3 regions of the Nocardiopsis sp. iso_25 genome follow, and region 3 is predicted to be linked to each of the others. Evidence: riboswitches for the same ligand, from Rfam matches in the RefSeq annotation. Region 3 holds a riboswitch; each other region holds the start of a gene.
The links. A riboswitch is a leader RNA that binds a small molecule or an ion and turns the genes downstream of it on or off. The one in region 3 is predicted to bind cobalamin.

Region 1 (2,251 bases), 940 kb from region 3:
CCCGAAGGAGAGCAGGGCGCCGACGAAGGCGCCCGCCGACAGCGACACCACCGCGCCGCCCCAGCCCAGCACCAGCACGGCGACCGCACCGGTGGAGGCCCCCGAGGACACCCCGAGCACGAAGGGGTCCGCCAGCGGGTTGCGCAGCAGGGACTGCATGACCGCCCCGCACAGCGCCAGCCCCGCCCCGCACACCGCGGCGAGCAGGGTGCGGGGCATGCGCAGGTCCCACACGATGCCCTCGCGCAGCGGCGACAGGCCGCTCTCCCCGAACCCCAGCCGCGCGGCGACCGACCTCCAGACCTCGGCCGTGGTGATGTCGGCGGGGCCGATGGTCACCGCCACCGAGACCGACACGGCCAGGAGCACCAGTCCACCGCAGGAGAGCAGCGCCAGACGCGCACCGCTCACCGGCCGAGCCCGAGGCCGCGCAGACCCCCGGCGACCTGCTCGATCCCCTCGACCGTGCGGATCGAGGGGTTCATGGCCTGGCCGCTGAGCAGGACGTAGCGTTCCTCGCGCACGGCGGTGAGGTTGCTCGTGGCGGGGTTGGACTCCAGGAACGCGATCTTGGCGTCGGCGGACTCCGCGGTCTGGGAGTCGCGGGTCAGGTCGCCGAGGACGATGACGTCGGGGTCGCGGTCGGCGACGGTCTCCCAGTTGATCTGGGGCCACTCGTCGTGGGTGTCGTCGAAGGCGTTGCGCGCGCCGACCGCGCGGGTGATGGCGCCGGGGGCGCCGCAGCAGCCCGCGAGGTAGGGCGACTGGGAGTTGGCGAACCAGTACATGAGGGAGACGCCGGAGGCGTCCAGGTCCGAGGTGGCCGCCGCCACCCGCCCCTCCAGTTCGGCGACCAGCTCCTCCCCGCGTTCCTCGACCCCGAACAGCAGGGCCAGGTCGCGGATCTCGCCGTACACGGCGTCGAGGGTGAGGGGTTCGCTGCGCGAGCCGTCCCCCCCGCTGTCGTTGTCCTTGCCGGTGGCGCAGTCGGTCGGGGAGACGTAGGTGGGCACGCCCAGATCCTCGAACTGCTCGCGGGTGGCGACACCGCCCGTGCCGAGCGTGGAGACGAAGGAGGCGGTCACGAAGTCCGGTTCGGCGTCCAGGACCACCTCGAAGGAGGGGGCGTTGTCAGCCAGGCGGGGGATGCCCCCGTTGGCCTCCTCCAGCCCCTCCATGATCGGATCGGTCCAGGTGGCGGTGCCGACGAGGCGGTCCGCCAGCCCCAGGGAGAGCAGGATCTCGGTACTGCCCTGGTTGAGGGAGACGACGCGCTCGGGCGGGGCGTCGACGCCCACCCGGTGCCCGCAGTTGTCGACCGTACGGGCGCCGGCGGCGGCCTCCCCCTCACCGCTCCCCCCTTCCGGGGAGGGGGCGCAGGCGGTGAGCAGCAGGGCGGAGGCGAGCAGGAGGGGAAGGGGGCGCGGGGCGCGACGCAGCATGGGCATGCCTTGGATGTCGGGGCTCGAACGCGGAGCCTGGCACGGGACGCCTCCGCGCACTCGACGCGGAGGGGCCAGCAGGTCTTCGGACTCGGGTTCGTCCGGACGGGATGCCTTCCCAGGTCGGTGCCGCCTCGACGCCGTGGTCTCCGCGGCCTCCGCCCCAGTGGCGTGAGTACCCCGCCCGTCCCCCTCACCGCTGCGCGTCAGTTCCGGATTCGCACCGGATTCCCTGACCACGTACGTGGTACGACTGGCCCCGGCAGACTATCAAGGCCCCCTCGGCCCTTCGCCGCCGGAAGGCGCACAGGGGCCACGCGGTGAGGACCGCGCCGTCGCGCGCTCCCGGGGATAGGCTCGTGACCGGCCGCACACGGCCCCGCACCACCAGCACCCGGCTGAGAGGGGTTTTCCGGAGATGACCGAGACGACGTTCGACCCGCGCGCACTGCTCGCCCGGAGCAGGCTCGGCGTCCTGGCCACCATCAAGGCGGACGGCCGCCCCCAGCTCTCCCCCGTACAGCCCTTCTACGACGCCGAGACCGACCTCCTCCACGTCTCCATGACCGAGGGCCGGGCCAAGACCGCCAACCTGCGCCGCGACCCGCGCGCCACGCTCCAGGTCACCAGTGCCGACGGCTGGGCATGGGCCACCGCCGAGGGCGTGGCCACCCTCACCGGGCCGGGCACCGACCCGCACGGCCCCGATGTCGAGGCGCTGGTGGACTACTACCGCCTCGCCGCCGGCGAGCACCCCGACTGGGAGGAGTACCGGTCGGTCATGGTCTCCGACCGCAGGGTGCTCATGA
Region 2 (2,251 bases), 970 kb from region 3:
GGAGCACGTGCGAGGCACGTGCTCCGCTCCCCTCGGGCGTGAGGCGGCCGGGTCGGCGGCCCCGGCGGGGCGGGGGCTCGCGGCCCTCCCCGTCCGGCCGGCCGGGCGGGAGGCGCCCGCTGGCAGGGGGCCGTTCGCGACCGTCCGCGAAGGCGGCACCTACCGGCCCTTCTTCATGTCCTCCTTGCCCTGGCGCAAGCGCCCCTTGGCCATCTCGGCGCGTCCCTCGTTCTTCATGCGGTCGTTGCCGGTGGCCTTGCCGGTGGTCTCCTTGGCCTTGCCCTTGACCATCTCGGCCTGGCTGCGACCCTTCTCACTGGCGCTCATGCTCTTCCTCCTTCGGTGGTCCCCGTGAGAGCGGCGTACTGGTGTGAACCGCCCTTGACCCGTCCCACTGCCCGAAACAGGAAACCCTAAAATCCCCGCAAAGCCCCCGTAAGGCTCCACACCCGCCGTCACCACCGCTGTCGCGCTCGAACACGTACCGGAATCAGGCCCGAAAACACGCGCCGCCGCGGGCCGGGGCACCGCCGCTTTCGGTCGCGGACAGCCCCGCGGGGCGCCTTTCGGCGCCGTGTGCCAGGGCGCCGCCTCCGGGAGCGGGCCGCGTTCGCGGGCCTCCGGACTCCGCCACGGCGCCCGGGGCGGCGCCGGTCCGCGGCCCTTGGAGGGAAGGCCCCCGGACCTGGCCCGGGAGGGGAACGGTACCCTCGTCGAGCCAGTCGAACTCCACCTCGTGGGGCAGGGAACCCGGTGCGAATCCGGGACTGACGCGCAGCGGTGAGGGTGACGGGCGGGCACGCCCCGGGGACGCGGTTCCCCGGGACAGCCACTGGAGCGCAACGCTCCGGGAAGGCGCTCCGCACCGGTCGATCCCGAGTCCGAAGACCTGCTGGCGCTGGCGGTGACGGGCCGCCAGGTCGACCGCGGACCCCGCGAACGGGTCCCTGACCAGAAGGACGCGCATGCCCCCGATGGGTTCCCCATCCCCATCCCCCACCGTCCGCGCCCGGCGCGACCGCTGCCCGGGCGCCCTGCGGCCCTGGCCCGCAGACGACGGGCTGCTGGTGCGGCTCCGGCTCGTCGGCGGCAGGCTTCCCGTCCGTTCGCTGCGCGCCCTGGCCGCCGTGGCCCAGGAGTACGGCGACGGCCGGATCCACGTCACCGGCCGGGCCAACGTGCAGCTGCGCGCCCTGCCCGGAGACGGGGGGCGGCTGTCCCCCGAGGTGCTCCGGGCCCTGGAGGGGACAGGCCTGCTGCCCTCGCCCTCCCACGAACTGGTCCGCAACGTCATGGTCTCCCCGTGCACGGGACTGGCGGGCGGGAAGGCAGACCTGCGCCCCGTGGCCGCCGAGCTGGACACTCTGCTGTGCGCCGAACCGCACCGCGCCGCCCTGCCCGGCCGCTTCCTCTTCGCCCTGGACGACGGAAGCGGCGACCTGCTGGAGCGCCCCTGCGACCTGGGGCTCGTCGCCCTCGACGCGCACACCGCCCAGCTCAGGGTCGGCGAGCACTGGGGCCCGCTGACGCCGCTGGACGAGGCCGCGGCCGCGCTCGTGCACCTCGCCGACCGGTTCCTGGAGCGGCGCGTCGACGGCCCCGACGCCCCCTGGCACGTCGCCGAACTCCCCTCGCCCCTGACCGACCCGGCACCGCCGGACCCGCGGCTGCCCGACCGCGCGCCGCCGCTGCCGTACGGCCTACTGCCCGGGATCGGACGGCACGTCCCCGTGTCCGAGGACGGCCTGGACCGGGCCGCCGCCGAAGCGCTCGCCGCCGAAGCCGTCGGGGCCGGTTCCGGCGAACTCGTCGTCACGCCGTGGCGAGCCGTGCTCGTTCCCGGAGGGCACGGTCTCGTTCCCGGACAGCCCGACCACGTCCCCGGGGAGGCGCGGTGACCTCCCCCAGAAGACCGAACCGGCACTACGGGTACGTCGACGACGGTCCCGCCATCTACGCCGACTCCTTCGCCACCATCCGGCGCGAGGCCCGGCTCGACCACCTGCCCGCCAACGCCGAGCGGCTCGCCGTGCGGATGATCCACGGCACCGGTCAGGTCGACCTCGCCGACGACCTCGTCGTCCACCCCGACCTGGTTCCCGCGGCGCGCGCCGCCCTCCGGGCCGGTGCGCCGATCCTGTGCGACGCGCGCATGGTGGCCTCCGGCGTGACCGCGAGCCGCCTGCCCAGCGACAACGAGGTGCTCTGCCTCCTGGGCGACGAACGGGTGCCCGGCCTGGCCCGTGAGTGG
Region 3 (2,251 bases):
GCCCGCCACGGCGGCCGCGTCCACCTCGGTGAGCCCGTCGGGCTCGCCGGAGGCCGGGGGAGGCGGCTCGCTCTCGGAGAGCGGCGCTCCCTGCGTCCGCGGCCCTGGCTCGGGCTCTCCGGAGGAGCGGGTGGCGAACAACACCATGCCCGCCAGGACCGCCAGGGCTACCACGACCGTGATCAGGGGGTGGTCCGGTGCCATGGCGAGGCGGGACTGCTTATTCACGAGGGAATCTCCACGTTCATCGCTCAGACGAACGTCCGCGGGGAGCAGAGAGGGCTCACCCGCGCAACGCTTGACTTCGTGTGTGACGCCGGCCGAAGGACGGGGGTTCTCACCGTCCGGACCGTGCGCATGGGGCCGCACGCCGGGTGCATGGGCGAAGGGGGCCCTCCCTATACTTGCAGCCGTGGAAGGTACATGATCCACCCCCGCGTCCCGGGCCCGGCCCGGAACGAACGGGGCGGAACCATGTCGCAAGAGGGAACCCGGTGCGAGTCCGGGACTGCCCCGCAGCGGTATGGGGGAACGAACGCCGCCATGAGCACTGGTAGTGCCGGTCGCCGAGACCGGAAACCGGGAAGCGGCGGCCAGTAGGAGGAGCGGTGTCCGCACCGCCCGCGCCCCCGAGTCCGAAGACCTGCCTCCACCCGGCGACGCACCCGCGGCGCCGGCGGTCCCGCGCCCCGAGGGAGGGCCGGAGGCGGTGGCAGGTCCGGTGCGCGCCCGCGGCGCGTCCGTCGGCGTGCCCGCCCCTCTTCTCCTCCCCGCGGCCGGTACCCGGCTTTCGACGAGGGAGAGAAGCTCATGACCACGACCCCCGCGCCTTCCGCGGCCCCGGGCGGACCACGTCCCTCCGTGCGCTCGACCGTGCACGGCTACCCGCGCATCGGCCCCGACCGCGAGCTCAAGCGCGCCTGCGAGTCCCACTGGAGGGGCCGCACCACCGCCCGGGAACTGGACGGGGTCGCCGCCGACCTGCGCCTGGGCGTCTACGCCCAGCTGCGCGAGGCCGGTGTCGACGACATCCCCTCCAACACGTTCTCCTACTACGACCACGTGCTGGACACCGCGGTCCTGTTCGACCTGGTCCCCTCCCGCTTCGCCCCGCCCGCCGCGGCGCCGGACCGCGAGGAGGAGCTGCGCCGCTACTTCGCGCTCGCCCGCGGCGAGCAGGGCGCCCCTCCGCTGGAGATGACCAAGTGGTTCGACACGAACTACCACTACCTGGTCCCCGAGCTCTCGCCCGGCACGCGTCCGCGCCTGGTGGGCGACAAGCCCGTCGCCGAGTTCCGTGAGGCCGCCGAGGCGGGCTTCCACACCCGCCCGGTCCTGGTCGGCCCGCTCACCTTCCTGCTGCTGGCCAAGCCCGCCGACGGCGCCCCCGAGGGCTGGGAACCGGTCCAGCTGCTCGACCAGCTCCTGGACGCCTACGCCCAGCTCCTCGGCGACCTGCGGGCCGCGGGCGCCACCGAGGTCCAGCTGGACGAGCCGATCCTGGCCACCGACGAGGGCCGCGCCGCCGTCGGCCACCTGGAGCGCGCCTACCAGCGCCTGGGCGCGGTCACCGACCGGCCCTCCCTGCTGGTGTCCACCTACTTCGGCTCCATCGGCTCCGCGGCCCTGCGCGTCCTCAAGGAGTCCGCGGTCGAGGCGGTCGGCCTGGACCTGGTCACCGACGACGAGGGCGTGGACGACCTGGTGCGGATCTCCGGCCTGGGCGCCACCCGCCTGGTCGCGGGCGTGGTGGAGGGACGCAACGTCTGGCGCACCGACATCCCGGCCGCCGTCGCCGCGCTCGGCACCCTGCTGGCCCTCACCGACGAGCTGACCGTGAGCACCTCCTGCTCCCTGCTGCACGTGCCCCTGGACCTGGACGCCGAGACCTCCCTGGCCCCCGAGCTGCGCGGGGCCCTGGCCTTCGCCCGGCAGAAGGCCCGGGAGACGGCTCTGCTCGGCCGCGTGCTGTCCGAGGGGGCCGAGGCCGAGTACACCGGTCGGGGCGGCGTCCGTCCCCCCGCCTTCACCGACGCGCGCGTGCGCGCCCGCCTCGACGCCCTGGGCCCGGACGCCTACGAGCGCCCGCGGGAGCGCGGCAGGCCCACCGACACCCCGCTCACCACGACCACCATCGGTTCCTTCCCCCAGACCGCCGAGCTGCGCCGCGCCCGCGCCGCGCACCGCAGGGGGGAACTGGCCGAGGACACCTACAAGGCCGTCCTGCGCGAGGAGGTCGACCGGGTCGTCG

Region 1: another riboswitch for cobalamin. It lies ahead of AC0VX6_RS11830 (ABC transporter substrate-binding protein); the one in region 3 lies ahead of metE (5-methyltetrahydropteroyltriglutamate--homocysteine S-methyltransferase).
Region 2: another riboswitch for cobalamin. It lies ahead of AC0VX6_RS11920 (nitrite reductase); the one in region 3 lies ahead of metE (5-methyltetrahydropteroyltriglutamate--homocysteine S-methyltransferase).

What each region holds. Positions count from the first base shown of each region.
Region 1 is NZ_CM149667.1:2,743,313-2,745,563, reverse strand. Features, by position in the region: gene AC0VX6_RS11835 (FecCD family ABC transporter permease) at 1-411, opposite strand, end outside; gene AC0VX6_RS11830 (ABC transporter substrate-binding protein) at 408-1,442, opposite strand; cobalamin riboswitch at 1,502-1,715, opposite strand; gene AC0VX6_RS11825 (PPOX class F420-dependent oxidoreductase) at 1,861-2,251, shown strand, end outside.
Region 2 is NZ_CM149667.1:2,767,067-2,769,317, reverse strand. Features, by position in the region: gene AC0VX6_RS11925 (CsbD family protein) at 160-327, opposite strand; cobalamin riboswitch at 704-911, shown strand; gene AC0VX6_RS11920 (nitrite reductase) at 966-1,898, shown strand; gene AC0VX6_RS11915 (precorrin-8X methylmutase) at 1,895-2,251, shown strand, end outside.
Region 3 is NZ_CM149667.1:1,801,144-1,803,394, forward strand. Features, by position in the region: gene AC0VX6_RS07850 (polysaccharide deacetylase family protein) at 1-204, opposite strand, end outside; cobalamin riboswitch at 485-645, shown strand; gene metE (5-methyltetrahydropteroyltriglutamate--homocysteine S-methyltransferase) at 811-2,251, shown strand, end outside.